4 regions of the Streptomyces sp. NBC_00353 genome follow, and region 1 is predicted to be linked to each of the others. Evidence: riboswitches for the same ligand, from Rfam matches in the RefSeq annotation. Region 1 holds a riboswitch; each other region holds the start of a gene.
What was found. A riboswitch is a leader RNA that binds a small molecule or an ion and turns the genes downstream of it on or off. The one in region 1 is predicted to bind cyclic di-AMP.

Region 1 (7,549 bases):
TCCTTCCTCCGCCTCGCAGCTGCACGCGCCACGGTGACATCAGCCGCTCCGCGGCGGGCCGCTCCCTGATCCGGCCCGACCGACCGGACGCCCCCTGGGTAGGTTGGGGGGGTGAACGCTGAAGATCCCGGTCGTATCGTCCTGCTCACCGCCAGCCACCGGGTCGCGCCGGGGTTGCTGTCCTGGCCGGCCTGGCAGACGCTGCACGCCGCCGACCGGGTGCTCTGCGCCGAGCAGGACCAACCGCAGCTGCCGTATCTGCGCGAGGCGGGCGTCACCGTCGAACACGCCGCGCCCACCGCGCAGGAGCTCGTCGACGCCTGCGCGGGCGGCCGGACCGTCGTGGTCGTCACCGGCGGTGAGGGAAACCAGCCGCTGACGGACGGGCTGGCCCGGCTCGCCGGATCGGGCCGGGTACAGATGCCGAACCTGGAGCTGCTGCCCGGTTCGTACGATCTGCCGGGCGCCCGTCTCCTCGATCTCGTCCAGGTCATGGACCGGATCAGGGCCGAGTGCCCCTGGACGTCGCAGAAGACCCATCAGGGGCTCGCCAAGTACGCCATCGAGGAGGCGTACGAACTGGTCGAGGCGATCGAGGACGGCGACCGCGACGAGCTGCGCGAGGAACTCGGGGACGTGCTCCTTCAGGTCGTCTTCCATGCCAGGATCGCGGAGGAGGACGAGGACCAGCCGTTCTCCGTCGACGATGTCGCGGCCACCCTCGTCGAGAAGCTGATCCATCGCCACCCGCATGTCTTCGGTGACGAGACCGCCGAGACCCCGGAGGACGTGCACGCGCACTGGCTGCGCACCAAGGCCATCGAGAAGCAGCGCGACTCGGTCACCGACGGCGTGCCGCTCGGCCAGCCCGGTCTGGCGCTGGCGGCGAAGCTCGCCGGCCGGGTCCGTACCGCCGGACTCGATGTGGCGCTCCCCGCGGGGGACGGCATCGGGTACGAGCTCCTCGCCCTCGCCGTACGCGCGGAACAGGACGGCACCGACCCCGAGGCCGCGCTGCGCGCCGCCGGTCGTGCCTACCGGGACGCGATCCTCGAGGCGGAGGGCAACGGATAACGTCAGGGGGTGAACGACAGCCCCGCCGACACCCCTGCCACCAGCCCCGCCGACGCTCCTGCGGACGGCCCCGAACTCTTCACATGGGAGTTCGCGACCGACCCGTACCCGGCCTACGCCTGGCTGCGCGAGCACAGCCCCGTGCACCGCACCGCGCTGCCCAGCGGGGTCGAGGCATGGCTGGTGACGAGGTACGCGGATGCCCGGCAGGCCCTCGCCGACACCCGGCTCTCCAAGAACCCGGCGCACCATGACGAGCCGGCGCACGCCAAGGGGAAGACCGGCATCCCGGGCGAGCGCAAGGCCGAGCTGATGACGCATCTGCTGAACATCGACCCGCCCGACCACACCCGGCTGCGCCGCCTCGTATCGAAGGCGTTCACGCCGCGCCGGGTCGCGGAGTTCGCGCCGCGTGTGCAGGAGCTGACGGACCGCCTCATCGACAACTTCATCGAGGAGGGGAGCGCGGACCTCATCCACGACTTCGCGTTCCCGCTCCCCATCTACGCGATCTGCGATCTGCTCGGCGTTCCGCGCGAGGACCAGGACGACTTCCGGGACTGGGCGGGCATGATGATCCGCCACGGCGGCGGGCCGCGCGGCGGGGTGGCGCGGTCGGTGAAGAAGATGCGCGGCTATCTCGCCGAACTCATCCACCGGAAGCGGGAGAACCCCGGGGACGATCTGATCTCGGGGCTGATCCGGGCCAGCGACCACGGCGAGCACCTCACCGAGAACGAGGCCGCCGCCATGGCCTTCATCCTCCTCTTCGCCGGCTTCGAGACGACGGTCAACCTGATCGGCAACGGGGTGTACGCCCTGCTGCGCAATCCCGAGCAGCGGGAGCGGCTGCAGCGCTCGCTCGACGCGGGGGAGACCGGGCTGCTGGAGACCGGCATCGAGGAACTGCTGCGGTACGACGGTCCGGTGGAGCTGGCGACCTGGCGGTTCGCCACCGAACCGCTGGTGCTCGGCGGCCGGCGGATCGCGGCGGGCGATCCCGTACTGGTGGTGCTCGCCGCCGCGGACCGGGATCCGGAACGGTTCGCCGACCCCGACATTCTCGACCTCTCCCGGCGTGACAATCAGCACCTCGGCTACGGGCACGGCATCCACTACTGCCTGGGGGCGCCGCTCGCCCGACTGGAGGGACAGGCCGCGCTGGCCACGCTGCTGAGGCGCCTCCCGGACCTGCGTCTTGCGGTGGAACCTACCGATTTGCGGTGGCGCGGAGGGCTCATCATGCGCGGACTGCGCACTCTTCCCGTGGAGTTCGATCCCGGACATCGCCCGGATGAAGGTGACGCTCTGTCAACTCCGTGACTTTCACGTGATCTGCGCTGCATCGACTTGTGACAAGCGTTCGACTGCCGCTACCTTCACCGTTCGACTCACCAGTCACTTGTCAGTCACACGGAAGGCAACCGCATGGGCTCCGCGAACGGCAGACACCGTCGCCCTCGTCAGGCACCCGCCATCGTCGTCGCCGCAGGCGTCACCGGCTCGGCCATCGCCATCCCGCTGCTCGGTGCGGCCGGTGTGCACGCGGCCGACGCCGCGACCTGGGACCGGGTCGCCGAGTGCGAGAGCGGCGGCATGTGGAGTGCCGACCTCGGCAACGGCTTCTACGGCGGTCTCCAGTTCTCGCAGGACACCTGGAAGTCGTACGGCGGCGAGGCGTACGCCTCGCGTGCCGACCTCGCCAGCCGCTCGCAGCAGATAGCGGTCGCCGAGAAGGTCCTCGACGACCAGGGGCCACGGGCGTGGCCCAGCTGTGCGGTGATCTCCGGGCTCACGGTGGACGGGACGCTGCCGGGTGTCGACCCGGGAGGCCTGCTGTCGGCCGACCCGACGCAGAGCGCGGACCCGTCCGACGAGGCGTCGGACGAGGCGAGCCCGTCGGGCGGGTCGAAGTCGGCGTCCGCCAAGTCGTCGGAGAAGGCGTCCGGCAAGGCGTCCGGCAAGGCGTCGGGCAAGGCGTCGAGCGAGTCGTCATCCGATGTGTCGGATACGTCCGGTTCGGCCGACTCGTCCCTCTCCTCCGGTTCTTCCGGCAGTGAGGCGGGCGGTAAGCACCGTGGCGCGCCCGCCCCGGAGGTGAGCCAGGGTGCGGGAACGGGCGGCGATCGCGACTCGGGTCGCCATGCTTCCCGCGGTAACAGTGACGGACGCGACACGCGCGGCTCGGCCGCTGACGGCACATACACCGTTCGGCCGGGCGACAACCTCTGGGCGATTGCTGATGCACAGAAGGTTCATGGCGGATGGCCGGCGCTCTACGAGGCCAACAAGAGTGCTGTCGGCGATGACCCGGATCTCATTCTCCCTGGCCAGAGCCTCGATCTCGGTGTGAAGGCGGAGTAGGACCAATCTGATCAACAGCTTAAATCACCCCAAAAATCGGGGTAGTTCAGAGGCCTATGTCCACTTATGCGTAAGTGAGACATGGGTCTCTTTGCGTCAATCGGCGTGTCTTGTCCGCCGGCTCCGTCCGCATCGCCCCCCACCTGCGAAAACGATGAACGGCTGGACGCGAGAAGGGGATGATTGTCTGTTATGTCCGTCTTTGAATATGGGGGTTGCGTGCGTTTACGGTCGGAACCGCTCGCACCGCGGGCCCCGTCGACCGTCACGCCGAATCCTGCCGTCGGTCGAAGGGAACAGACGCGTAAAGCGCCGTAGGCAGGAGCGGGGGACCCAGGTAAGCGCCGGGCCCGATGGTCGAAAGACCGTCAGGACCGGCTTGGGGTGAAGTCGCGTGCTAGGACGTGCGACCGGGCAACTCACTTGGCCCGAACCCGACAGCTCACCTCGTAGGCGTCGGTGAGGAGAAGTTCCATGCTGCTGAACAGCAAGGGCAAGCACCGCCGCCCGTCCAAGGCCGTCCGTGTGGCCACGCTCGCCGGTGTCGCCGGTGCCGCCATCGCCGCTCCCCTGATGGGTGCCACGGGCGCCTCCGCCGCCTCCGTCGCCACGTGGGACGCCGTCGCCCAGTGCGAGTCCGGTGGCAACTGGTCCATCAACACCGGCAACGGCTACTACGGCGGCCTGCAGTTCTCGCAGTCCAGCTGGGCCGCCGCCGGTGGCACGCAGTACGCCCCGCGGGCCGACCTGGCCACCAAGGCCCAGCAGATCGCCACCGCCGAGAAGCTCCTCGACATGCAGGGTCCGGGTGCCTGGGGCTGCGCCGGCGCCGGCAACCTGACCAACGACGGTGTCGACCCGGGTGTCGACACCGGCTCCGCCGCCGCGAAGCCGGCCGCGCCGAAGCCGGCCGAGCACACCGAGGCCCCCACCGCCTCCCGCTCGGACCGTGGCACCGCCCCCGCGGCCGCGAAGACCGTCACGACGCCGACCGGCCAGAAGGTCGCGAAGGGCGACGGCGAGTACAAGGTGAAGGCCGGTGACTCGCTCAGCAAGATCGCCGAGGCGCACGAGGTGAAGGGCGGCTGGCACCAGCTGTTCAAGCTGAACAAGAACATCGTCAAGGACGCCGACCTGATCTTCCCGGGTCAGCAGCTCCACCTGACGAAGTAGTACGAACCTCAGCAGAAAAGCTCTCTCCTCCCCTGAGCACCCCGACCCGGCGCGGATTCCCCCGTACGCGCCGGGTCGGGGTTTCTGCGCTCACCGTTCAACTGTTGTGGTTACCGCTCAGTAAGTTTTTGGACATTTGCCCGTCTAAGGGTGCCCTTGGGTCCTTTTTCGTCCCAGGAGGCGGGCGGTCGCCGAACACAGTGGGCCAAGGCGGTTAGGCTCTTGCCGCAAGGCCAAAGCGACCCTGCACAACCAGCGTCATATCCCAGAAGGAGATGCCTCGTGCCGTCCATCGACGTCGTCGTAGCCCGGGAAATCCTCGACTCCCGCGGAAACCCCACGGTCGAGGTCGAGGTTGGCCTCGACGACGGCAGCACCGGCCGTGCTGCCGTTCCGTCCGGCGCCTCCACCGGTGCGTTCGAGGCCATTGAGCTTCGCGACGGTGACCCCAACCGCTACCACGGCAAGGGCGTCGAGAAGGCCGTCCTCGCCGTGATCGAGCAGATCGGCCCGGAGCTCGTCGGCTACGACGCGACCGAGCAGCGGCTGATCGACCAGGCGATGTTCGACCTGGACGCCACCGAGAACAAGGGCTCGCTCGGCGCCAACGCCATCCTCGGCGTCTCGCTGGCCGTCGCGCACGCCGCCTCCGAGGCCTCGGACCTGCCGCTGTTCCGCTACCTCGGTGGCCCGAACGCGCACCTGCTGCCCGTCCCGATGATGAACATCCTCAACGGTGGGTCGCACGCCGACTCCAACGTGGACATCCAGGAGTTCATGATCGCCCCGATCGGCGCGGAGTCCTTCTCCGAGGCCCTGCGCTGGGGCGCCGAGGTCTACCACACGCTGAAGAAGGTCCTGAAGACGAAGGGCCTGTCGACCGGCCTCGGCGACGAGGGCGGCTTCGCGCCGAACCTGGAGTCGAACCGCGCCGCCCTGGACCTCATCATCGAGGCCATCAAGGAGGCCGGTTACGCCCCGGGCAAGGACATCGCGCTCGCGCTCGACGTCGCCGCCTCGGAGTTCTACAAGGACGGCAAGTACGAGTTCGAGGGCAAGTCCCGCTCGGCCGCCGAGATGACCGAGTACTACGAGGAGCTCGTCTCCGCGTACCCGCTGGTCTCCATCGAGGACCCGCTGTACGAGGACGACTGGGCCGGCTGGAACGTCATCACCCAGAAGCTCGGCGCCAAGGTGCAGATCGTCGGCGACGACCTGTTCGTCACCAACCCGGAGCGCCTGGCCCGTGGCATCGAGGAGGGCTCCGCCAACGCCCTGCTCGTCAAGGTCAACCAGATCGGCTCGCTGACCGAGACCCTGGACGCCGTCGAGCTGGCCCAGCGCAACGGCTTCAAGTGCATGATGTCCCACCGCTCCGGCGAGACCGAGGACGTCACCATCGCCGACCTCGCCGTCGCGGTGAACTGCGGTCAGATCAAGACCGGCGCCCCGGCCCGCTCGGACCGTGTCGCCAAGTACAACCAGCTGCTGCGCATCGAGGAGATCCTCGACGACGCGGCGGTGTATGCGGGCCGCTCCGCGTTCCCGCGCTTCAAGGGCTGAGCGCAGGCCCGTCACGGGCCGAAGGCACCGGCCTCCGTCCGTCCCCGCACTCGGTCCCGTACCGTGTGTGGGGACGGACGTGCGTAGTGGGGAGGCGGAGACATGGCCGCGAAGGACCGGGACCGGTTCTCCACCGCGACCCGGCTGCGGCTGCTCGGAGAGCAGACCGCCGCCCGTGTCTACCGGTCCCAGAACCGCCGCCAGGCCCGCCGCTCCCGGCTCACCGGCCGGGCCGCCTTCCTCGCCCTTGTCGTCTGCTCCCTGGTGGTGGCGCTCGCGTACCCGATGCGGCAGTACGTGTCGCAGCGCGACGAGATCGCCGACCAGGAGCGGCTGGCGCAGGAGGCGGAGGCGCGCACCGAGGAGCTGCGCGACGAGAAGGCGCGCCTCCAGGACGACGCGTACATCCGGCGGCTGGCCCGGGAGCACCTGCACTACGTCCTTCCCGGGGAGACCGGTTACACCGTGGTCGACCCGGACGCGGCCAGGGAGCGCGGCGGAGGGTCGGAGGAGACCGACCGGCCGTGGCACTCCAACCTGTGGGACGGCGTGGACTCCGCCGACCGCGACTGACCCCTTCTCCTTTTTCCTGATCCTCTGCGGAACCGCAGTCCAAGCATCCCGAGTAGAACCAAGGCAGGCATGGAAACGCCCCCTCCCCAGACCGAATCCACCACGCCCACCGAGGCGGACATCGCCGCGTTCCAGCAGCAGCTCGGCCGCCCGCCGCGCGGGCTGCGCGCGATCGCGCACCGCTGCCCGTGCGGCAACCCGGACGTGGTCGAGACGCAGCCCCGGCTGGAGGACGGTACGCCGTTCCCGACGACGTACTACCTGACGTGCCCGCGCGCGGCGTCCGCGATCGGAACGCTGGAGGCGAACGGCGTCATGAAGGAGATGACGGAGCGTCTGGCCACGGACCCGGAGCTGGCGGCGGCGTACCGCAATGCGCACGAGGACTACATCGCCCGGCGTGACGCGATCGAGGTGCTGGAGGGCTTCCCCAGTGCGGGAGGCATGCCGGACCGGGTGAAGTGCCTGCATGTGCTGGTCGGGCACTCGCTGGCGGCGGGGCCGGGCGTGAATCCGCTGGGGGACGAGGCGATTGCGATGCTGCCGGAGTGGTGGCGCAAGGGGCCGTGCGTGACGCCGTGCGTGGCTCCGAGCGAGAGCGACGGGTGGACGGTCGACGCGAACGACAGCGGCCACTTCGCCTCCCGGCCGGCCGACCGGCCCGGTGAGGGGGACGGCCGGTGACCCGCGTTGCCGCCATCGACTGCGGAACCAACTCCATCCGGCTGCTCGTCGCCGACGCCGACCCCGCCACCGGTGAGCTGACCGAGCTCGACCGGCGGATGGAGATCGTCCGGCTCGG
Region 2 (7,549 bases), 1.5 Mb from region 1:
GTGTCCACGATCTGCTCGGGCGTCTGGTGGAGCCCGGTGTAGATGACCTCCATACCGGCATCGCGCAGCGCTCGCGCGATCACCTTGGCGCCGCGGTCATGGCCGTCGAGGCCCGGCTTGGCCACCACCACACGGATCGGACCGGTCACACCCATCACTGCCTCCACATGCGTCTCCCGTGCCTGAAGGGCCGGGGATGTGAACGAACGTTATCGACAGCATCCCGCAACCCGCCGTTTCGCGGTGTACCGGGAGGGGGAAATCACACCTGGGACATGTTCGCCAGGCTCCGTTCCCACATCACGCGGCACACCCGCCGCGCGGGACGGACGCCAGGGGAGCCGCTACGAGGCCGCCGTACCACCGCGCCGCCAGCCGCACGGCACGGCGGTACGGCACCAGGGGCCCGACCAGCCCCCGCCCACACCTCTGCCACGGCGCCCATGAGGGCATACGGGGACCGGAGCCGCCTCCCCGTGCGCCGAGCAGGAGGTCGGCCATGAGGGTCATGAAGGTCCTGCCTTTCCTTCCATCGATGCTGCGCGAGCCGTGTCTGCGCCGCGCCTGGCTGTCATCGGCACTGCTGAGGGCCACCGCACTGGAGCTGATCGTGCTCGCCGGGCATGTGCTCCTCTATCCCGCCGGCATCACCAGCGAGCGACGGGATCCCGCGCGCCCGTCCGAGCCGCCCTTCGAGCCGTCCACCGCACCGGCCGGTACCCCGGCCCTTCCCGTCGAGAGCCCCGACCGGCCGCCCGTCGTCCTGCTCCACGGGTTCATCGACAACCGCTCCGTCTTCGTCCTGCTGCGTCGCTCCCTCACCCGGCACGGCTGGCACCATCTGGAGTCCCTCAACTACTCGCCGCTGACCTGCGACATCCGTACGGCCGCCGAGCTGCTCGGCCGGCACATCGAGGAGATCTGCGGCCGCACCGGGCACCATGAGGTCGACATCGTCGGGCACAGCCTCGGTGGCCTGATAGCCCGTTATTACGTGCAGCGACTCGGCGGTGACCGACGGGTCCGCACCCTGGTCACTCTCGGCACCCCGCACGGCGGCACGGCCGTCGCCCCGATGGCCAGCGCGCATCCGATCGTGCGCCAGATGCGCAGCGGTTCCGCCCCGATCGAGGAGCTGCGCCGGCCCGCGCCCGGCTGCCGGACCCGGTTCGTGAGCTTCTGGAGCGAGCTGGACCAGGTGATCGTCCCGGCCGAGGCGGCCTGCATCGACCATCCGGACCTCGATGCCCAGAACGTACGCGTCAGCGGGATCGGCCATCTCGCGCTGCCGGTCCACCCGGCGGTCGCCGCCGGGATCCGCCAGGCGCTCGAGTCCCCGGAAGCGGCCCCCGGACTCGCGGGTACCGCGTCAGTGGCCTGAGGAAGACCGGAATCCTCACCGCGCAAGGCCGCCACGCCGCGATGAGGGTCGCCCACCCGCGCCCCGGGCCGCCCGGACAGTCCCAGAAAATAGAACGCGTTTCGAACATAGAGCCAAAGCTCTGTGCACAGTCCGTCGAAAGGCGGCCGATTGCCCGTTTCCTGAGCGGCCAAAACCTGACGAAGATTGTCGGCGTCGCATACCGGCGGGTACAGTCGCGGCCACTGCTTTCCCCCTGGGATCCCCCACCGGACCCAGACCCCAGGTCCTGCTGCCGAGGCGAGAGAGAAGTTGGTGAACGACCAGCACCCCCACGCCGGGTATGTCGGTTACGACAGCCACTCCACGGGCAGCTTCGACAACGACCCGCTCTTCGGCTCCCTCCCGGGCAGCTACGACGGCACGTACGACACCACCGGCTACAACGGTGGCTACGACGGCGGTTACGACGCCGGACAGGCCGGATACAGCGGCCAGTACGACTCGAGTCAGTGGAACGCCGGCGTGCAGCAGACCGCCGCGTACGACCCCTATGCCGCGTACGGGACCCAGCAGCCGCAGCAGTACGCCACCACCGCGACCTGGATGCCGGATACCGGTGGCATTCCCGCACAGGGCGGCGCCCCGGAGTCGTCGGGCCAGTGGGACACCAACGGCTGGTATCAGGACGGTCAGTGGACGACAGCCGGGACGGCCGCCTACGACACCGGCGCGTACGACGCCACCGCCTGGAACACCGGCGCCACGCCCGGACACGATCAGCAAACCGCGCAAACTGCGCACACCGCGCAGGAGTCGTACGAACCCGAACAAACTGCGCACAGCGCCCAGGATTCGTACGAGGCGCATGAGTCGTACGAGTCGTACGCGGACCAGGGCTCCTACGATCCGTACGAGCCCTACCGCACGGCCGAGTTCAGCCTGCCCGACACGGACCTCGCCGCCGCCACCGACATCGTCGACGACAGTGACGGCGACAGCGACAGCGACGACCTCGACACCGACCGCGTGGCGGACCGCAGCGCCGACGACATCCCCCGCCCCATGAGCCGCCCCAGCACCCGTGGCGGCAGCCGCAGTCGGCGTCGCACCCCCGCGAAGCGTTCCGCACTCCTCACCGTCGCCGTTCCCTCCGCCTGCGTGATGAGCGTCGCCGGTATCGCCGCCGCCTCCGTCGGCGGGCTCGGCAGCGGCGAGGAGAAGGACGACACCATGTCGATGGCGGCTGCCGACCCCGGCACCGTCAAGCCGGTCGCCGCCAACAACAAGCTGGACACCCAGCTCGCCAACCTCAGCGCCGACGCGGAGAACTTCGCCGACCGCGCCAGCCGTACCCAGGAGCGCATCGACCTGAAGGAGCGGCAGGCGGCCGAGAAGAAGAAGCGCGAGGAAGAGGCCGCGCGCAAGGAGGCTCTGCGGCCCAAGTTCCTCCTGCCGGTCGCGCAGCACGGCCTCAGCGCCTACTTCGGCCAGGCGGGCGTCAACTGGATGTCCGTGCACACGGGCATCGACTTCCCCGTCTCGTACGGCACCCCGGTGATGGCCGCGACGGACGGCACCGTACGCACCCAGTGGAACAGCGCCTACGGAAACATGGCCATCGTCACCATGGCCGACGGCACCGAGACCTGGTACTGCCACCTCAGCAGCACCAAGATCCGCTCGGGCCCGGTCAAGGCCGGTGACGTCATCGCGTACTCCGGAAACTCCGGGAACTCCACGGGCCCGCACCTGCACTTCGAGGTCCGGCCCGGTGGCGGCGCGGCCATAGACCCGTTGCCCTGGCTCCGCAGCCACGGCCTCGACCCGACCTGAGCAGCCGCAGGGATCCACGGCGAGTGGTGGCAGGCACTTCCACGCCGGCCACCACCGCCGTCAGCGCCCCCAGGGGCGTCCTGCCTAGAGCTTCTCCACCGGCGCGTACCGCAGCAGCAGCTTCTTCGGCCGTTCGTCCCCGAAGTCGACCGTCGCCTTCGCCTGGTCGCCGACCCCCTCGACCGCCGTCACCGTGCCGAGCCCGAACTGGTCGTGCGTGACCCGGTCCCCGACCACCAGCGTGATCGTCGGCTTGTCCGAGGTGCGCCGGGTCGCAAATCCCGAGGGGCCCGAGCGCGAGCGCGACGAGGACAGCGAGGACGTGATCCCCGACGTCGGTCCGGCCGGGGCCGCCATCGGTCCGGTCCGCTTCCACTGCAGATGCTGGTCCGGGATCTCCTCGAGGAACCGCGACGGCGGGTTGTACGAGGGCTGCCCCCACGCACTGCGCATCGCCGCCCGGGTCAGATAGAGCCGCTCACGGGCCCGGGTGATCCCGACGTAGGCGAGGCGCCGCTCCTCCTCCAGCTCCTTGACCTGTCCCAGCGCGCGCATGTGCGGGAAGACGCCGTCCTCCATGCCGGTCAGGAACACCACCGGGAATTCGAGGCCCTTGGCGGTGTGCAGCGTCATCAGCGTGATGACGCCGGAGCCGTCCGTGTCCTCGTCGGGGATCTGGTCGGAGTCGGCGACGAGCGCGACCTTCTCCAGGAATTCGGCGAGCGTGCCCGCACTCGCGCCTTCCCCTGCGTCGGACTCCCCCCGCTCCTGCTCGAACTCGAGCGCGACGGCGGCGAGTTCCTGCAGGTTCTCGATGCGGGTCTCGTCCTGCGGGTCGGTGGACGCCTGGAGTTCCGCGAGATAGCCGGTCCGCTCCAGAACCGCCTCCAGTACCACGGCGGGGCCCGCGCCCGACTCGACGATCGTGCGCAGCTCCTCCATCAGCGTGTTGAACCGCTTGACGGCGTTGGCCGAGCGGGCCGCCATGCCGTACGCCTCGTCGACGCGGCGCAGCGCCTGCGGGAACGTGATCTTCTCGCGCAGCGACAGGGCGTCGATCATCGCCTCGGCGCGGTCGCCGATGCCACGCTTCGGCACGTTCAGAATGCGGCGCAGCGGGACGGTGTCCTCGGGGTTGGCGAGGACCCGGAGGTAGGCCAGGATGTCCCGGACCTCCTTGCGCTCGTAGAAGCGCACGCCGCCGACGACCTTGTAGGGCAGTCCGACGCGGATGAAGATCTCTTCGAAGACCCGGGACTGCGCGTTCGTCCGGTAGAAGATGGCGACATCGCCCGCCTTGGCGTCGCCCGCGTCGGTCAGCCGGTCGATCTCGTCGGCGACGAACTGCGCCTCGTCGTGCTCGGTGTCGGCGACATAGCCGGTGATCCGGGCGCCCTCGCCCGCGTTCGTCCAGAGGTTCTTGGGGCGGCGGCTCTCGTTGCGTTCGATGACCGCGTTGGCCGCGGAGAGAATCGTCTGCGTGGAGCGGTAGTTCTGCTCCAGCAGGATCGTCGTCGCGTTCGGGTAGTCCTCCTCGAACTGGAGGATGTTGCGGATGGTCGCGCCGCGGAAGGCGTAGATCGACTGGTCCGCGTCACCCACGACGCACAGCTCGGCGGGGGCGTCGGCCGGTCCGGCCGGGCCCACCAGTTCGCGTACGAGCGTGTACTGCGCGTGGTTGGTGTCCTGGTACTCGTCGACGAGGACGTGCCTGAAGCGGCGACGGTAGTGCTCGGCGACATCGGGGAACGCCTGGAGCAGATGGACCGTGGTCATGATGATGTCGTCGAAGTCCAGTGCGTTGGCCTCGCGCAGCCGGGACTGGTACATCGCGTAGGCCTGGGCGAGCGTCTTCTCGAAACCGTCCGCGGCCTGCCCGGCGAAGGTCTCCTCGTCGATCAGCTCGTTCTTCAGGTTCGAGACCTTCGCCGTGAACGACTTCGGCGGGAAGCGCTTCGGGTCGAGGTCCAGATCGCGGCAGACCAGGGCCATCAGCCGCTTGGAGTCGGCGGCGTCGTAGATCGAGAACGACGAGGTGAAGCCGAGCCTCTTCGACTCGCGGCGCAGGATCCGTACGCACGCGCTGTGGAACGTCATGACCCACATGGCGTTGGCGCGCGGTCCGACGAGCTGCTCGACGCGCTCCTTCATCTCGCCCGCGGCCTTGTTGGTGAAGGTGATCGCCAGGATCTGGCCGGGGTGCACCCCGCGCTCGGCCAGCAGATGGGCGATGCGGTGGGTGAGCACCCGGGTCTTGCCGGAGCCGGCCCCGGCGACGATGAGCAGCGGCGACCCTGCGTGCACGACGGCGGCGCGCTGCTCGGTGTTCAACCCGTCGAGCAGGGCGGCAGCGTCGATCACTGGGCGGTGGGCGCCGTCCCGGTAGTACGCGTCCCTGGGCGGCGGGGGCGCGTCGAACACGCCCGCGAAGAGGTCCTCCGGCACCGCTTCGGGTGCGGAGTCCTCGGGGGGCGGCGGGGGCTCTTCCTCCGAGTGCTGGAGGCCGGCCAGGAAACTGTCGTCAAAGAGGCTGCTCATCGCTTGACGAGTCTAGGCCGCCGCACCGACACCGTGCGGCCGCATGGCGAACCGTGCCCGGCGCACGGGCACATACGGAGATCGCGTGCCCACACCGCGTAGGGGAAGAGGGGGCCGCCCGGCCCGCACCCCCACCCCCGTCGCCGAGGTCACGAAAATGTATCGGGCATATCGAACATCAACCTTCACAGCAGCACCACGGGTTGGCTAGCGTGCTCGGTCGGGCGGCCCGTACCCCCTGAGGCGAACCACGCCGAGCGGGCTCCCACGCCGAATCCGGGCTGCCCTCACGAGAGTTCGGAACCGGGGACCCACACGCATCACCGGGGTGAATCGGTCCATATCTTCCCATTCGGACCGTAGGGCAGCCTTCCGTTCCGCCCGAACCCGACAGCTAACCCGGTAGGCGGTCCACGGAAGGAGATGCCGGCCTTGGCGTCGCATCGCAAACCGCGCACCCGTGTGCGCTCCACCACTCCTGCCGTCGGGCTCACGACGGCCGCACTGGCAGGTGTGACCCTGCTCTCCACGCAGAGCGCCACGGCTGCCCCGGCCTCGCCGAGGCCCAGCATCGAGGACGTGCAGAAGAAGGTCGACGACCTCTACCGGCAGGCGGGCACCGCGACCCAGCAGTACAACCAGGCGAAGGAGGCCTCCGCCGCACAGCGGGGCAAGGTCGACGCGCTGCTGGACGACGTCGCAAAGCGTGCCGACAAGCTGAACGATGCGCGCAGGACGCTCGGCAACTACGCGGCGGCGCAGTACCGCACCGGCTCCATCGCGCCGAGCGCCACCTTCTTCCTGGCCGACGACCCGCAGGCGTACTTCGACCAGAACCAGCTGATGGGCCGGATGGCGGGCCGGCAGCAGAAGGCGGTCACGGACTTCCGTACGCAGCAGGCCGCGGCGTCGAAGAAGCGCGCCGAGGCGGCGAAGAGCCTGGAGACGCTCACCGAGTCGCAGGCCACGCTGCGGACCAGCAAGGAGAACGTCCAGAAGAAGCTGGGCGAGGCGCGCGCGATGCTGTCGAAGCTGACTGCCGAGGAGAAGGCGCGGCTCGCGGCACTGGAGCGCAAGAAGGAGGCGGAGGCCAAGCGCAAGGCCGAGGAGCTGGCCCGTCAGCAGGCAGCCGCCAAGGCCGAGGCGGACCGCAAGGCCGAGGAGGCCGCGAAGCAGGCCGGATCCGGCGGCGATACGGGAACGGGCAGCGGCACGGGGACCGGCTCGGACAGCAGCGCCACCACGAAGGCCGACAAGGTCCTCGCCTTCGCCCGCGCCCAGATAGGCAAGCCGTACGTCTGGGGCGCGACGGGCCCCTCGTCGTACGACTGCTCGGGACTGACCCAGGCCGCCTGGAAGGCGGCGGGCGTCGACATCCCCCGTACCACCTGGGACCAGGTGGAGATCGGCACGCGGATCGCGACGGCGGATCTGCAGCCGGGCGACCTCGTCTTCTTCTACGACGACATCAGCCACGTCGGCATCTACAAGGGCGACGGCATGATGATCCACGCCCCGAAGCCGGGCGCGAATGTCCGCGAGGAGTCGATCTACTACATGCCGATCTACGGCAGCGTGCGGCCCGCGTAGCCGCGGTCCCGGACAGCGACGAGCCCCCGCCGGAAGGATCCGGCGGGGACTCGCGCCATGAAGGACAGGGACCGGCTCGGGCGGCAGCGGCCGGCTCAGGTCCAGAGCGTCGCGATGAAGATATTGGCGACCGTCAGCCCGCCGACGGCCGCGAAGACGCCCTTCTCGACCTTCTCCTCGTCCCGCTTGACGTACACCAGCGCGAGGATCACGACCAGGACCGCC
Region 3 (7,549 bases), 520 kb from region 1:
CGGGCCGCATCTCATCGGCGCGCACGACCGAGTACGTACGGGACCTGCTGCATCGCCTCGAACCGTACGGGGACGAGCCGCGCGTCGCCGAGCTGCGTGAGCGGGCGCGACCGCTGCTGGTGGCGCCCGCGTAGCAGCCTCCCCCGGGCGAGGCCCGCCACCTCGGATGCCTGCGCGGAGTCCTCCGGGCGACGCACAGGCGGCCGCCGGCCGAAATCTCGGCGCCACGCTGGGCCCCGCTGGTTTGAGTGCGTTGTCAGTGGGTCAGTGCACTATCGGGGTGGGAGGTGGCGTGATGATGACGCACGCGGCGTACGACTGCGATGTGCTGGTGATCGGCGGCGGGATCGTCGGCCTGTCGACGGCGTATGCGATCACGCGGACCGCTCCGGGCACGCGGGTCACGGTGCTGGAGAAGGAGTGGGGCCCGGCGCGCCATCAGACGGGGCGCAACAGCGGAGTGATCCACAGCGGTATCTACTACCGCCCGGGCTCGCTGAAGGCCCGCTATGCGGTGCGCGGCGCCGCGGAGATGATCGACTTCTGTGCGGAACACAGCATCCCGCATGCGGTGACCGGCAAGCTGATCGTCGCGACCGAGCGGTCCGAGCTGCCCCGGCTGCACGCGCTGGTGCAGCGCGGCCGCAATCACGGGCTGCCGGTGCGGGAGCTGGGACCTGCGCAGATCGCGGAGTACGAGCCGCAGGTGCGCGGGCTCGCGGCGATCCGGGTCGGGACGACCGGGGTCTGCGACTTCAAAGCGGTCACCGAGCGGTTCGCGGCCGAGGTGCGTGGCGCGGGCGGGCTGATCCGGTTCGGGGCGGAGGTCACGGCGATCGACCGCCGCCCCTGGGGTGTGGCGGTGCGGACGGCGGACGGACGGGTGGTGCGGGCCCGGGTCCTGGTCAACTGCGCGGGGCTGCAGTGCGACCGGGTGGCGCTCCTCGCGGGCGACGACCCGGGCATGCGGATCGTGCCCTTCCGCGGGGAGTACTACGAGCTGGCCAGGCCGGAACTGGTGCGCGGGCTGGTCTACCCGGTCCCCGACCCTGCCTTCCCGTTCCTCGGGGTGCATCTGACCCGGGGCCACGACGGCAGCGTCCACGTCGGGCCGAACGCGGTGCCGGCGCTGGCCCGCGAGGGGTACGGCTGGCCGGTCGTACGCCCGAACGAGCTCTTGGACACGCTGGCCTGGCCCGGCTCCTGGCGGATCGCACGCAGGCACTGGCGGTACGGGGCGGGCGAGGTGCACCGTTCGCTGTCGAAGCGCGCGTTCACGGCGGCGGTGCGGCGGCTGCTGCCCGAGGTCACCGAGGACGATCTGCGTCCCGCCGCGGCCGGTGTCAGGGCCCAGGCGGTGCTGCGCGACGGCACGCTGGTGGACGACTTCCTGATCCGCGAGGCCCCGCACACCGTGCACGTACTGAACGCTCCGTCGCCCGCCGCCACGGCCTCGCTGCCCATCGGGCAGGAGGTGGCACGCAGGGCGCTGCTCCGGGCACGCGGGACGGGATGGAAGCCGCCCGCCGTAGAATCGGGGCATTGTGTCTGAGTCCTTGAATCCCGCCCCCGAGACCGACGAGTCCCACGATCTGCGTGCCGCCGCCTTCGAGCGGCAGCGCAGGCTGCGTCAGGAGCCGCGCTTCCCCGGCGGGCCCGCCGCCGATCCGGCCGGCTCGCACCACGAGCGCCGGATCCGCAGTTTCCAGCCGCGCCGCAGCCGTGTCACACCCGGCCAGGAGGACGCTCTGCAGCGCCTCTGGCCGAAGTGGGGTCTGGACATCGACGGGCAGTCGGTCCTCGACCTGCCGGAGCTTTTCGACGGGCTCCCGGTCGTGCTGGAGATCGGCTTCGGGATGGGTGAGGCCACCGCCCGGATGGCGGCCGACGACCCGGGCACCGGCATACTCGCCGTCGATGTGCACACCCCGGGCCAGGGCAACCTGCTCGGTCTCGCGGACCGGAACGGACTGTCCAACATCCGGGTGGCCAACGGCGACGCGATCATCCTGCTGCGCGAGATGCTGCCGCCGGACTCGCTCGACGGGCTGCGGGTGTACTTCCCCGACCCGTGGCCCAAGAAGCGCCACCACAAGCGGCGGCTGATCCAGCTCGAGTTCCTCGATCTGGTGGCGCAGCGGCTGAAGCCGGGGGCCGTGCTGCACTGTGCGACCGACTGGGAACCGTACGCCGAGCAGATGCTGGAAGTGCTGACCGCGCATCCCCGCTTCGAGAACACCCGGGCGGACGGCGGCTACGCACCGCGGCCCGCGTTCCGGCCGCTGACCCGGTTCGAGGGACAGGGCCTGGACAAGGGCCATGTCGTGCACGACCTGCTGTTCGCCCGCCGCTGAGCCGTGAGCCGCTGAGCTGCTGATTTGCTGACGGATCGGTACACATCCCCCGTCGCCCCATGGTCAGTTGTCAGTCCCTCTCGTTAGGGTCATCGGGTGTCCGACGGGTCTGTGCAGCAGCAACAGTCGCAGCCGGCCGTCCCGCTTCTCCAGGAGCAGCGGGTCGGCGAGATCCTGGCGGCCGTACCGGAGCGGGGCCAGTGGCGCTACCGGCCGCGCCGGGTCGGCCTGGTCTGGCGGAGCAAGACGTTCCGTGTCGGCGCGGTCTTCACCGTGCTGGCTCTCTGCGGGCTGGTGATCCTCGCGCTGGTCCGCGATCAGACGGGTACGGAGGGGTTCCTGGTCGGTCTGGGCCTCGCGGTACTGCCCGTACCGCTGCTGATGGCGGCGTTCCGCTGGCTGGACCGGGTCGAGCCGTGGACCTGGCGCAATCTCCTGTTCGCCTTCGCCTGGGGCGCGTGCGCCGCCGCCCTGATCGCGATCATCGCGAATTCGTTCGCGACCCGCTGGATCGCGACGGCCACCGCCGATCCGGCGAGCGCGGACACCCTCGGCGCCACGGTGATAGCACCGGTGGTCGAGGAGAGCGCGAAGGCCACGGCCGTCCTGCTGATCTTCCTCTTCCGAGGGCGCCACTTCAGCGGCATCCTCGACGGCGTCGTCATCGCGGGCTTCACCGCGACGGGCTTCGCCTTCACCGAGAACATCCTCTATCTGGGCAATGCCTTCGGCGAGGACCAGCAGATAGGCACCTCGGGCTTCGCGTCGGTGACGGCCGCGACGTTCTTCGTACGCGTCGTGATGACGCCGTTCGCGCATCCCCTCTTCACCGTGCTGACCGGCCTGGGTTTCGGATTCGCGGCGCTCTGCGCACGTCGCCACCGCCTCCGCCGGATCCTGCTGCCGCTGCTCGGGCTGATCCTCGCGATGGGCATGCACGCTCTGTGGAACGGCTCGGGGGCGTTCGTTCCGTACGGCTTCTACGTCGTGTACGGCGTGTTCATGGTCCCGGTCTTCGGGCTGGTCACCTGGCTGGTGATCTGGTCGCGCCAGCGGGAGCTGCGGACACTGGCCACCGAGCTGCCCGCCTATGCGGCAGCCGGCTGGCTCACCCCGGCGGAGCCGCTCGCGCTCTCCTCGATGCGGGCCCGCGGTATGGCCCGGGACATGGCGCGCCACCAGCACGCGAGTGCCCACGGAAGCGCGAGTGCCTACAGCACCTCGTACGGAGTGCCGTACACAAGCCCCGGCTACGGCTACCCCGCGCCCGGCCCGCCACCGGCCCACTCGCCGGCGTACGGCAGCAGCCGGGTCGTGGCGCAGGTCCGCAGTCATGCCAAGGCGCAGGCCAAGGCGCGCGGCAGAGCGGCCGCCCGTGCGGTCGCCGAGTACGAGTCGTTCGCGACGTCGCTGGCGTTCCTGCGCCGCCGGGCCCGCCGCGGGGCCGCGGACCCGGACTTCGTGGCGCGGGAGCTGGAGCTGCTGCACCATCTCTGGCAGCGCAGGGAGGTGGCCGGACCCGCGCTGACGTACGCGGCGCAGGCGACGGGCCGCCTGCGCCCCCGGTACATACCTGCGGGGCCGGCCCCGCACCCGCAGTACGGCGGCTACAGCCCGAACCCGTATCTGCCACCCCATGCCCAGCAGCCGTATGCCCGGCCGCCGTACGGCAGCGGCCCGCCTCCGCGCCCCTGGTGAGGGCTCAGGCGGATGCCTCGGTGAGCTCCGCCAGTTCCTGCTCGGTCAGTTGAAGGTCGGCCACGGCCACCAGGGCGGGCACCTGCTCGACCGTACGGGCGGAGGCGATCGGCGCGGCGACGGTCGGACGGGCGGCGAGCCAGGCCAGGGCGACGGTCGCGATCTCGGCGCTGCGCTCCTTGGCGACCTTGTCGAGTGCGGCCAGGACCTTCTGTCCGCGCTCCGACGCCAGGTGCTGGCCGGCCTTCTCGGCCCGCGCGCTCTCCACCGACGCGCCCGGGCGGTACTTGCCGGTGAGGAAGCCCGAGGCCAGGGCGAAGTACGGGACGGCGGCGAGACCGGCGCGGGCGGCCGTCTCCTGGAGCTCTCCCTCGTAGGTGTCGCGGGAGACGAGGTTGTAGTGCGGCTGCAGGGCGACGTAACGGGCGAGCCCCTCGCGCTCGGAGAAGTCCAGGGACGCCTGGAGCCGCTCCGGGCTGATGTTGGAGGCGGCGATCTCGCGCACCTTGCCCTCCTTCACCAGCTGGTCGAGGGCGGTGACGATCTCCTCGACCGGAACGGTCTCGTCGTCGAAGTGCGTGTAGTAGAGGTCGATGTGGTCGGTGCCCAGCCGGCGCAGCGACTCCTCGGCCGCGGCCTTGATGGTGGCGGCGGAGAGCCCCTTGTACGCGGGGTGGGCGCCGACCTTGGTGGCGACGACGATGTCGGAACGGTTGGCGCGTGCGGCGAGCCACTTGCCGATGACCGTCTCCGACTCGCCGCCCTCGTTGCCGGGGATCCACGCGGAGTACGCGTCGGCGGTGTCCAGGAAGTTGCCGCCCGCCGCGACGTACGCGTCGAGTACGGCGAACGACTGCGCCTCGTCGGCGGTCCAGCCGAAGACGTTGCCACCGAGCGCGAGCGGGAAGACCTGGAGGTCGGAAGAGCCGAGCTTACGAAGAGAAGTCATAAATGGATCAACGGACTCCGCCGCGCCCGCTATTCCGTACCGGGGGGTCCACACGGGTATCCGCACCGGCGTCGCAAGGACCGGGATATGAACAGACCGGCAGCCCTGACGTCGGGGGGTGAGCGTCAGGACTGCCGGGTTCGAGGGGCCGGAGAACCGGCGCGGGCTCAGACGGTGAGGCCCTTGTCGCGCAGCCAGGTCATCGGGTCGATGCCCGTGCCGTCCGGGGTGTGGACCTCCAGGTGGAGGTGGGGTCCGGTCACGTTGCCGGTGGCTCCGACACGGCCGATGGTGTCACCGGTGGTGACCTTCTGGCCGACGCTGACGTCGATCGACGACTGGTGGCAGAACCACAGCTCCGTACCGTCCTCGAGCTCCAGGACCGTGCGGTAGCCGTACGAACCGGACCAGCCCGCCGACTTGATGGTGCCGCTGTGGACGGCCTTGATCGGCGTGCCGGTCGGCGCCGCGAAGTCGAGTCCGGTGTGGTAGCCGGAGGACCACATCGAACCGGCCTGGCCGAAGGTCGAGGTGATCGTGTACGAGGAGGTGGGGATGGCGTAGGAGGCGGCGAGCTTGGCAAGCCGTGCGGCCTCGGCCTTCGCCTTCGCCTCTTCCTCCGCCTTCTTCTTCTCGGCGGCGACCTTGGCCTCGGCGACGTCCTGCTTCGCCTTGGCCTCGGCGGCAGCCTTCTCCGCGGCAGCCTTCTCCTCAGCGGCCTTGGCCTCCGCGTCGGCGGCGTTCTGCTGCTGCTCGGCCTGCTGGAGGATGCGGGCGCGCAGCGCCTCGCCGGCGTCGGTGGTGCCCTGCTCGGCCTCGGCGGTGGTGATGCCGGCGCTGGTGAGCGGGGCGGTGGCAGCCGCGGACTTCGCCTGGTCGGTGGCGGACTCGTCGGAGAACAGGGCGCCCACGCCGGGAAGGGACTTGGCGTCGGGGAGGTTGTCCGCGAGGGAATCGGGAAGGGAGATGGAGACCGGCGGCTTGCTCTGCGCGGTGGCCATGCCACCCGCGCCCACGGCCGCGATGACGCCGACTCCGAGCACCGTGGAGCTGCGGGCCAGCCCGTTGCGCTGCTTGACGACGCGGTGCCTGCCGCGTACGGGGCGAACGGACTCCTCCGTGGGGTTCCATTCCTCCCACGTCCGTTCGGTCCCACCGAAACCGTCGGTCGCGAACTCAGTGGTGAACTCGGCGCCGAAATCGGTCCGCTGCTCGGTTCCGTACTCGGTCGTGAAGTCGGAGCCGAACCGGGAGGGGGCTTCGGGGGCAGGCTTGTTGGACGCCACGGGGGCGCACTCCTTTCCTTCCTTCTCGCCTACCGGGTTAGCTGACGGGTTCGGAGCAGGAAGGTCTCCTACGGATCCCTCTGCCTCTCACGAGACACAGGTGTCCGATTCACCCCATGTAGGTGGTTCCCCGGTTCCCTTGCGGAATTCGGCGCTCGCGCACGGTGCCGCCACTGACGACGGCTGGGACAACCGCGCTGCGTTATCGAACGTTAATAGACGGACGGGTCCGATTCCAAGCCGTTCCCACTGATCGTTAACGGCCTTGGCCTGGACTTTACGGGACACAATCGGGCGGAAACGGGCGAGTTGATCGCCACTCAGCCACCACCCGTTTTCTGACGTTGTATCAAATGTTATGCGGAGCGAGGCCCTTCGATTACGCACGGTGGCATCGCCCTGCAGAACCCCTTCACCGACTCAGCTCTTCCTCACTCGCGTCCCGGCCCACGATCTTCACAGTCCTGCGCCGCTTCGGCTGCCCCCGCGCGGGACGTGCGACCGCGAGCAGCGCCATGTCGTCGGTGGACCTGCCGCCGGTGTGCAGCCGTACGTCGTCGGCCAGCGCGGACAGCAGCTCCTCGGGCCCGGGAAAGATCCGCCCGCGCAGCCGGGCCGCCGGATCGTAGAAGTCCCCTTGGGTGTCGCGCGCCTCGGAGAGCCCGTCCGTGTACGTGAGGAGCGTCATCCCGGCGGCCAGCTCCCATACGTCGGCCCGGTCCGTCCACACCCCCAGGTCCATGCCGAGCGGCAGCGCGGGCACGGTCGGCGACAACACCTCCAGTGAGCCGTCGGGGTGGAGCAGCAGCGGTTCGGGGTGGCCGCGGTTGACGATCCGTACCTCGGCCGCACCGGGCGGGATCTCGGCGAGCACGGCGGTGACGAACCCCTCGACCGGATCGATCCCGCCCTGCCTCGCCCCCTCCCGCGCCAGCGCCCGCTCCAGCCTCCGAGCCACGCCCTCCAGCGAATCCTCCTGCTCGGCGGCCTCCCGGAACGCGCCGATGACCACCGCCACCGTCCCGACCGCTTCGAGCCCCTTGCCCCGCACGTCCCCGACCACGAGCCGTACCCCGTACGAGCTCTCCGCCACGGCGAACAGGTCACCGCCGACGAATTCGTCCGCCTGGGCCGCCTCGTACCGCGCGGCGACATGGAGCCCCCCGATCCGCTCGGACGGTGTCGGCAGCACGGCCCGCATGGCGGTCTCCGCGATGACCCGCGCCGAAGCCAGCTGCTCGTTGCTGCGCCGTACGACCCGG
Region 4 (7,549 bases), 2.8 Mb from region 1:
TCGCCGTGCTGTTCGGTGACCCGCAGCTCGCCCTGACCGCCGTCCAGCGGGTGCTCGACGTCACCGCGGAAGAGGTCCAGGCGGCCGCCAGGGCCCAGCTTCACCCCGACAACCGGGCGGTGCTCGTCTACGAGCCGGTCGAGCCGGCCGAGTCCACCGATGGGGCGGCCGCCGACGAGACGGACGCCGACACCGACGCGCACGAAGGGGCGGACAAGTGACCGACGCTGCCGCGACTGGAGTATCGATGGAGTACCACCCGCAGCCGACCGCGGGCACGGCCAGGCCCTGGGCCTTCCCCGCCCCCGAGCGCGGCGCCCTGCCCAACGGGCTCACGGTGCTGCGCTGCCACCGCCCCGGCCAGCAGGTCGTCGCGGTCGAGATCTACCTCGACGCCCCGCTGGACGCCGAGCCCGAGGGCCTCGACGGCGTGGCCACGATCATGGCGCGGGCGCTGTCCGAGGGCACCGACAAGCACTCCGCGGAGGAGTTCGCAGCCGAGCTGGAGCGCTGCGGGGCCACCCTCGACGCGCACGCCGACCACCCCGGCGTCCGGGTCTCCCTCGAGGTCCCGGCCTCCCGGCTGGCCAAGGCGCTCGGTCTGGTCGCCGAGGCGCTGCGGGCACCCGCGTTCTCCGACAGCGAGATCGAGCGGCTGGTACGCAACCGGCTCGACGAGATCCCGCACGAGCAGGCCAACCCGGCCCGCCGCGCCGCCAAGCAGCTCTCCAAGGAGCTCTTCCCGGCCACCGCGCGGATGTCGCGCCCGCGCCAGGGCACCGAGGAGACGGTGGAGCGGATCGACTCCGCGGCCGTCCGCAGCTTCTACGAGGCCCATGTCCGCCCCTCCACCGCGACCGCCGTGGTCGTCGGTGATCTCACGGGCATCGACCTGGAGGCGTTGCTCGCCGACACCGTCGGCGACTGGTCCGGGAACAGCGCCGAGTCCCGGCCGGTCCCGCCGATCACCGCCGACGACACCGGCCGAGTGGTCATCGTCGACCGTCCAGGAGCCGTGCAGACCCAGTTGCTGATCGGCCGCATCGGAGCCGACCGGCACGACAGCGTGTGGCCGGCCCAGGTCCTCGGCACGTACTGCCTGGGCGGCACGCTCACCTCCCGGCTGGACCGGGTGCTGCGCGAGGAGAAGGGCTACACCTACGGCGTACGGGCCTTCGCGCAGGTCCTGCGGTCGTCGGCGCCGGACTCCGCCTCCGGGGCGACGGGCGCCGCGATGCTGGCCATCAGCGGCTCGGTGGACACGGAATCCACCGGACCGGCGCTCGGCGACCTGTGGACGGTCCTGCGGACGCTGGCGGCCGAGGGCCTGACCGACGCCGAGCGCGAGACGGCCGTGCAGAACCTCGTGGGTGTCGCCCCGCTGAAGTTCGAGACGGCGGCCTCGGTCGCGGGCACGCTCGCCGACCAGGTCGAGCAGCACCTCCCGGACGACTACCAGGCGCAGCTGTACGCCCGCCTCGCCGAGACCGGCACGGTCGAGGCGACCGCGGCGGTGGTCAGCGCCTTCCCGGTGGACCGTCTGGTCACGATCCTCGTCGGCGACGCCGCGCAGATCGAGGAGCCGGTCCGGGCGCTGGGCATCGGAGAGGTGTCGGTCGTTACCGGCTGACGTATCAAATAACCGCATATCGGGACAGAGGGAGACCCCTGCGAGTGGCTTCTCGCCGGGGTCTTCCCTTTTGTCTGATTTGTCGGATAGATGCCCGTGTGCCCTGTGGGATGCGCTACAAAACGCCCTGTCCGTTTGGTGAATGAAAGTCCCCCCGCTTAGCGTCGGCAGCGCTGTCCGTCACCCGTATGCCGCATCCGCGGCGCCGGGCAGCTATCGCCGAGTCCCCGTCAGGCGCGAGCCTGGGGAGCCGGGGACCCACGCAGTCCCTGGGGTGAATCGGATGCCTGCGCGCCTCTTGTGGGGCTCGCGGATCCGTAGGAGACCTTCCTGCTCCGAACCCGTCAGCTAACCCGGTAGGCGAGAAGGAAGGAAAGGACCAGCCACCTCATGGCGTTCACCCGCCCCACCGGGAAGCACCGTGCCCCGAACCGTCTGACGCGCAAGAGCGCGCAGATAGCCGGCATCGCAGCTCTGGCCACCACCGGCGTCATCGGTGGGCTGGCCTCTCCGGCGCTCGCCGCCGGTACCGAAGCCCCCTCCGTCAGCGAGACCGGCCTGAACCAGGTCATCGCCATCGAGGGCACCCTCGCCGAGCAGGTGGCCACCCAGGCCGACGTGCAGAAGCGCCAGGCCGAGATCGCCGCCAAGGCGAAGGCGGCCGCCCAGGCCAAGGCCGCTGCCAAGGCGAAGGCCGAAGCGAACGCCAAGGCGGCAGCCGAGGCCAAGGCCGAAGCCCGCGCCAAGGCGGCCCGCGAGGCGAAGGCGCGCGCCGCCCGTTCCGCCGAGCGCACCCGCCTCGGAGCCTTCCAGCTCCCGATCGCCGGTTCGTACGTCACCACCGGCTACAAGTCCAGCGGCTCCCTCTGGTCCTCCGGCCGCCACTCGGGCATCGACTTCCACGCCCCCTCCGGCAGCTCCGTCGTCGCCGTCGGCGCCGGCACGGTCGTCGAGGCCGGCTGGGGCGGCGCGTACGGCAACAACATCGTGCTCCGGATGACGGACGGCACGTACACCCAGTACGGTCACCTCTCGTCGATCGGCGTGTCGGTCGGCCAGAGCGTCGGCGCGGGCCAGCGCATCGGTTTCTCCGGCTCGACCGGCAACTCCACCGGACCGCACCTCCACTTCGAGGCCCGGACCACGCCTTCGTACGGCTCCGACATGGACCCCGTCGCGTATCTGCGCGCCCACGGCGTCAACGTCTGACCGACGCAGCACCCCAGAAGGCCCCGGCTTCCCGCCGGGGCCTTCGGCGTACCCGGACCGGCCCCCGCCGGAGGCGCTTGCCGAACCGTCTTCGGACCAAAAGATATTCATGGATTTCGACTCGGCGTCGGAAATGCAGCCGCATTGCAATAGAGTCACAGAACAGGCGTCGATCGGCCGCGTTTCGCGGGGATTAAGGCGGAGGTTCGGACATGCGCATTCCGGCGCATTCGGTATGCACGGCAATCCGTGACGACATCGTCTCCGGTGTCTTCGAACGCGGCAGCAGACTCACCGAGGAACTGCTCGCACGTCGTTACGGGGTGTCCCGTGTCCCGGTACGGGAAGCGCTGCGCACCCTGGAGTCCGAGGGTTTCGTGGTCACCCGCCGGCACGCCGGAGCCTGTGTCGCCGAGCCCACCGAGCAGGAGGCCGCCGACCTGCTGGAGGTCCGGATGCTGCTGGAGCCGCTGGGTGCGGCCCGCGCCGCGCAGCGCCGCACCGAGGCACACCTCAAAGTCCTCCGCGGCCTGGTCAGGCTGGGGCAGGAGCGGGCCAGGCGGGGCGAGGGCGAGGATCTGCGCTCGCTGGGCGGCTGGTTCCACGAGACGCTCGCCCAGGCCTCCGGCAGCCCCGGCCTCATCGCGCTGCTCACCCAGCTCCGGCACAAGATCGCCTGGATGTACGCGGTCGAGCAGCCGGCCCGCCCCACCGATTCCTGGGCCGAGCACGGGGCCATCGTGGACGCAGTCGCGCGCGGTGACGCGGAACGGGCCAGAGCGCTGGCCGCGCAGCACGCCGAGCGCGCCACCGCCGCGCACCGGCTGCGGCGTGCGGACCGCAGCCCGGACCGCACCCCGGGCCGTGAGTCCGCCCCGCCGCGGCCCGGCCGGGTGAGAACTTCGCAACATGCCGTAAACACCGCGAGCGGCCGTCATTAACACATGCGCCGTATACAAAGAGATGTAATTCGGCTGGGCTTTGTTTCGGCTGCCCGAATTAACTCCGGAAACCGCGGAAGCTGACTGAAGTGCGCCCGGGGATCGGTATGGTTCGCGAAAACGAAAGAGCCGCGGCCCCGGTCAAAGGTGCCGCGGCTCTGCCGCAGAAATACGTCCGGCTGGAACGGTCCGGGGAAGTCCGGAATCAGACGGTCTCCGGGAGCTCGTCGAGCCCCTCCTCGACCAGCCTCGCCAGTCGGTCGAGCGCCGCCTCGGAGTCGTCCGCCGCGGACGAGAGCACGATCTCCTCGCCGCCCTGCGCGCCGAGGCCGAGCACCGCGAGCATGGAAGCGGCGTTCACCGGGCTGCCGTCGGCCTTGGAGATCGTCACGGGGACGCCCGACGCCGTGGCGGCACGGACGAAGATGGAAGCGGGGCGGGCGTGCAGGCCCTCGGTCCAACCGACATTGACGCGGCGCTCAGCCATGGTTCTGCCCTTCACGAATCAATGGTTGTCTAGACCAGTCTCTCATGTGGTGCGCGATGTTCCGGCCGACCAGCGACCCGGTGCCGCAGCCCGTGCCGCAAGGCCGATCGGCCCTCTCAGACTGCCCCGGCCCCGAGCCGTACGCGACCGCTGACCGAGCCGTAGGCTTTGCCCATGCAGCCCACGCCGGAGCAGAGTCCGCATCACGCGTACCCCGACCACTGGGAAGCGGACGTGGTGCTCCGCGACGGTGGCACGGCCCGGATCAGGCCCATCACCACGGACGACGCCGAGCGACTGGTCAGCTTCTACGAGCAGGTTTCTGACGAGTCGAAGTACTACCGGTTCTTCGCCCCCTATCCGCGGCTCTCCGCCAAGGACGTGCACCGCTTCACCCATCACGACTACGTCGACCGGGTGGGTCTCGCCGTCACGATCGGCGGCGAGTTCATCGCCACCGTCCGCTACGACCGGATCGACGCGACCGGCCGGCCCGCCTCCGCCCCCGCCGACGAGGCCGAGGTCGCCTTCCTCGTCCAGGACGCCCACCAGGGCCGCGGCGTGGCGTCGGCGCTGCTGGAACACATCGCCGCAGTGGCCCGCGAGCGCGGCATCCGGCGCTTCGCCGCCGAGGTGCTGCCCGCCAACAACAAGATGATCAAGGTGTTCCGGGACGCCGGATACACCCAGCAGCGCAGCTTCGAGGACGGCGCCGTCCACCTCACCCTCGACCTCGAACCGACCGCCGAGTCCCTCGCCGTCCAGCGCGCCCGTGAGCAGCGGGCCGAGGCGCGGTCGGTGCAGCGGCTGATCGCGCCGGGTTCCGTCGCCGTCGTCGGCACCGGCCGCAACCCCGGCGGGGTGGGCCGCACGGTCCTGCGCAACCTCCTCGCCGCCGGATTCACCGGCCGCGCGTACGCGGTGAACAGCGCGTTCGCCGCGGACCAGGCCACGATCGACGGTGTCCCCGCCCACCGCTCCATCGGCGAGATCGGCGAACCGGTCGACCTCGCGGTCGTCGCCGTGCCCGCCGACCGGGTCCCGGAGGCCGTCACCGACTGCGGCGAGCACGGCGTCCAGGGCCTCGTCGTCCTCTCCGCCGGATACGCCGAGTGGGGGGCCGAAGGCAGGGAGCGGCAGCGCGAACTGGTGCGCCAGGCCCGCTCGTACGGCATGCGCATCATCGGCCCGAACGCCTTCGGCGTCATCAACAACTCCGACGCCGTACGGCTGAACGCCTCCCTCGCCCCCGAATCGCCGGCGCCCGGACGCATCGGCCTGTTCACGCAGTCCGGCGCCATCGGCATCGCGCTGCTCTCCGGGCTCTACCGGCGCGGCGCGGGCCTGTCCACGTTCATCTCCGCGGGCAATCGCGCCGACATCTCGGGCAACGACTTCCTGCAGTACTGGTACGAGGACCCGGACACCGACGTCGCCCTGCTGTACCTCGAATCGCTCGGCAACCCGCGCAAGTTCACCCGCCTCGCCCGACGCACCGCGGCGGTGAAGCCTGTGGTCGTGGTGAAGGGCGCCCGGCACAGCGGCAGCACCCCACCGGGCCATGCGGTACCGATCAGCCGGATCCCGGACGCGACGGTCTCCGCGCTCATGCGGCAGGCGGGCGTGATCCGCGTCGACACGGTGACGGAGATGGTCGACGCGGGCCTGCTCCTCGCCGACCAGCCCCTCCCGGAAGGCCCGCGGGTCGCGATTCTCGGCAACTCCGAGTCCCTCGGCCTCCTCACGTACGACGCCTGCCTCGCCGAGGGGCTGCGCCCGCGCCCGCCCCGCGACCTCACCACGGCGGCCACCCCGCAGGACTTCCGGGACGCGCTGGCCGAGGCCCTCGCCGACAGGACCTGTGACGCGGTGGTCGTGACGGCGATCCCCTGGGTGGGGGAGAACGGCGAAGCGGAATCGGGTGACGGTGAGGTCCTGGCAGCCGCCTTGCGCACCGCCGCGGCCACGGGCCCGGCCAAGCCGGTGGCCGTCGTCCATGTGGAGATCGGCGGCCTGGCCGAGGCGCTCGCCGCCGCCACGAGCACGGCCGCGGTGCCACGGGTGGTGCGTGCATCCGCGCCGGCTGCCCCGGACGCTTCGGCTGCGCCGGCCGATCGAGCCGTCCCGCCCACCGCCCACGCCGCGCCGCCGACCGCGCCCGGCGACCAGCTCACGCAGCAGCGGTCCGGCACGGGCCCGGGCGACACCCCCGCCGTCCCCATCCTCGGCCGCATCCCCGCCTACCCCGCCGCCGAGCGTGCCGTGCGGGCTCTGGCCGAGGCCGTGAAGTACGCCCAGTGGCGGCGGCAGGCCGCCGTGCCGGGGAAGGTGCCCGAGTTCCTCGACGACACCATCGACGAGGCCGGCGCCGCCGCGCGTATCGACGCGCTCCTCGGGCCCGACCCCGACCCGCGCGGCCGCCCGCTCAGTCACGACGAGGCGTGCGAACTGCTGGGCCGCTACGGGATCACCGTACGACCGACGCTCCCGGCCCCCGACCCGGACGCCGCCGTCGCTGCGGCGGCCCGGCTCGGCTATCCGGTCGCGCTCAAGACCACCGCACCGCATCTGCGTCACCGCGCCGACCTCGGCGGCGTCCGGCTGGACGTTGCCAACGAGACCGCGCTGCGCCGGGCCTACGGCGAGCTGACCGACCTGCTCGGCAAGCCCACCGAGCTCCAGCCCGTCGTCCAGTCCATGGCACCGCGCGGCGTGGACACCGTCGTACGGGCCACGATCGACCCGGCCGCGGGTGCCGTCCTCTCCTTCGGGCTGGCCGGCGCGCCCTCCGAGCTCCTCGGCGACACCGCCCACCGCCTCGTTCCGGCCACCGACCGCGACGCCGCCGAGCTCATCCGGTCCATTCGGGCGGCCCCGGTCCTCTTCGGCTGGCGCGGCTCGGCGCCCGTCGACACAGCGGCGCTCGAAGAGCTGCTGCTGCGGGTGTCCCGGCTCGTCGACGACCACCCCGAGGTGGTCTCCGTCGCACTGGAACCGGTCGTGGTCGCCACCCAGGGCCTGACCGTGCTCGGTGCGAGCGTCCGGCTGGCGCCGCCTCCCGCCCGCACCGACCTGGGCCCTCGCCGCCTCCCCAACTACTGAAGCCACTGGCCGGCCCGCCCCTGGCCCTTTCGCGCAGCGTCCCCGGCAGCCATCCACCCCCCGTAGGATGGTGCGTATGGCGAAGACCGGTACGACGACCCAGGGGCTGCGCGCGGCGATCGAGCGCAGCGGCTACTACCCGGCCCTTGTGGCCGAGGCGGTGGAGGCCGCCGTGGGCGG

Region 2: another riboswitch for cyclic di-AMP. It lies ahead of OHA88_RS20485 (C40 family peptidase); the one in region 1 lies ahead of OHA88_RS27615 (transglycosylase family protein).
Region 3: another riboswitch for cyclic di-AMP. It lies ahead of OHA88_RS25245 (M23 family metallopeptidase); the one in region 1 lies ahead of OHA88_RS27615 (transglycosylase family protein).
Region 4: another riboswitch for cyclic di-AMP. It lies ahead of OHA88_RS15190 (M23 family metallopeptidase); the one in region 1 lies ahead of OHA88_RS27615 (transglycosylase family protein).

Annotation. Positions count from the first base shown of each region.
Region 1 is NZ_CP107985.1:6,094,294-6,101,842, forward strand. Features, by position in the region: gene OHA88_RS27600 (nucleoside triphosphate pyrophosphohydrolase) at 112-1,074, shown strand; gene OHA88_RS27605 (cytochrome P450 family protein) at 1,084-2,397, shown strand; gene OHA88_RS27610 (transglycosylase family protein) at 2,503-3,438, shown strand; cyclic di-AMP (ydaO/yuaA leader) riboswitch at 3,739-3,909, shown strand; gene OHA88_RS27615 (transglycosylase family protein) at 3,913-4,611, shown strand; gene eno (phosphopyruvate hydratase) at 4,894-6,174, shown strand; gene OHA88_RS27625 (FtsB family cell division protein) at 6,277-6,747, shown strand; gene OHA88_RS27630 (DUF501 domain-containing protein) at 6,817-7,431, shown strand; gene OHA88_RS27635 (Ppx/GppA phosphatase family protein) at 7,428-7,549, shown strand, end outside.
Region 2 is NZ_CP107985.1:4,556,449-4,563,997, forward strand. Features, by position in the region: gene OHA88_RS20465 (cobalamin B12-binding domain-containing protein) at 1-155, opposite strand, end outside; gene OHA88_RS20470 (esterase/lipase family protein) at 509-1,381, shown strand; gene OHA88_RS20475 (M23 family metallopeptidase) at 1,676-3,196, shown strand; gene pcrA (DNA helicase PcrA) at 3,281-5,734, opposite strand; cyclic di-AMP (ydaO/yuaA leader) riboswitch at 5,993-6,159, shown strand; gene OHA88_RS20485 (C40 family peptidase) at 6,158-7,324, shown strand; gene OHA88_RS20490 (hypothetical protein) at 7,420-7,549, opposite strand, start outside.
Region 3 is NZ_CP107985.1:5,569,582-5,577,130, reverse strand. Features, by position in the region: gene OHA88_RS25270 (sporulation protein) at 1-134, shown strand, start outside; gene lhgO (L-2-hydroxyglutarate oxidase) at 296-1,552, shown strand; gene trmB (tRNA (guanosine(46)-N7)-methyltransferase TrmB) at 1,545-2,354, shown strand; gene OHA88_RS25255 (PrsW family intramembrane metalloprotease) at 2,451-4,052, shown strand; gene OHA88_RS25250 (aldo/keto reductase) at 4,057-5,001, opposite strand; gene OHA88_RS25245 (M23 family metallopeptidase) at 5,169-6,287, opposite strand; cyclic di-AMP (ydaO/yuaA leader) riboswitch at 6,299-6,451, opposite strand; gene OHA88_RS25240 (PP2C family protein-serine/threonine phosphatase) at 6,700-7,549, opposite strand, start outside.
Region 4 is NZ_CP107985.1:3,326,556-3,334,104, reverse strand. Features, by position in the region: gene OHA88_RS15200 (M16 family metallopeptidase) at 1-221, shown strand, start outside; gene OHA88_RS15195 (M16 family metallopeptidase) at 248-1,630, shown strand; cyclic di-AMP (ydaO/yuaA leader) riboswitch at 1,838-2,007, shown strand; gene OHA88_RS15190 (M23 family metallopeptidase) at 2,021-2,839, shown strand; gene OHA88_RS15185 (GntR family transcriptional regulator) at 3,052-3,780, shown strand; gene OHA88_RS15180 (HPr family phosphocarrier protein) at 3,986-4,267, opposite strand; gene OHA88_RS15175 (bifunctional acetate--CoA ligase family protein/GNAT family N-acetyltransferase) at 4,442-7,369, shown strand; gene OHA88_RS15170 (DUF5998 family protein) at 7,446-7,549, shown strand, end outside.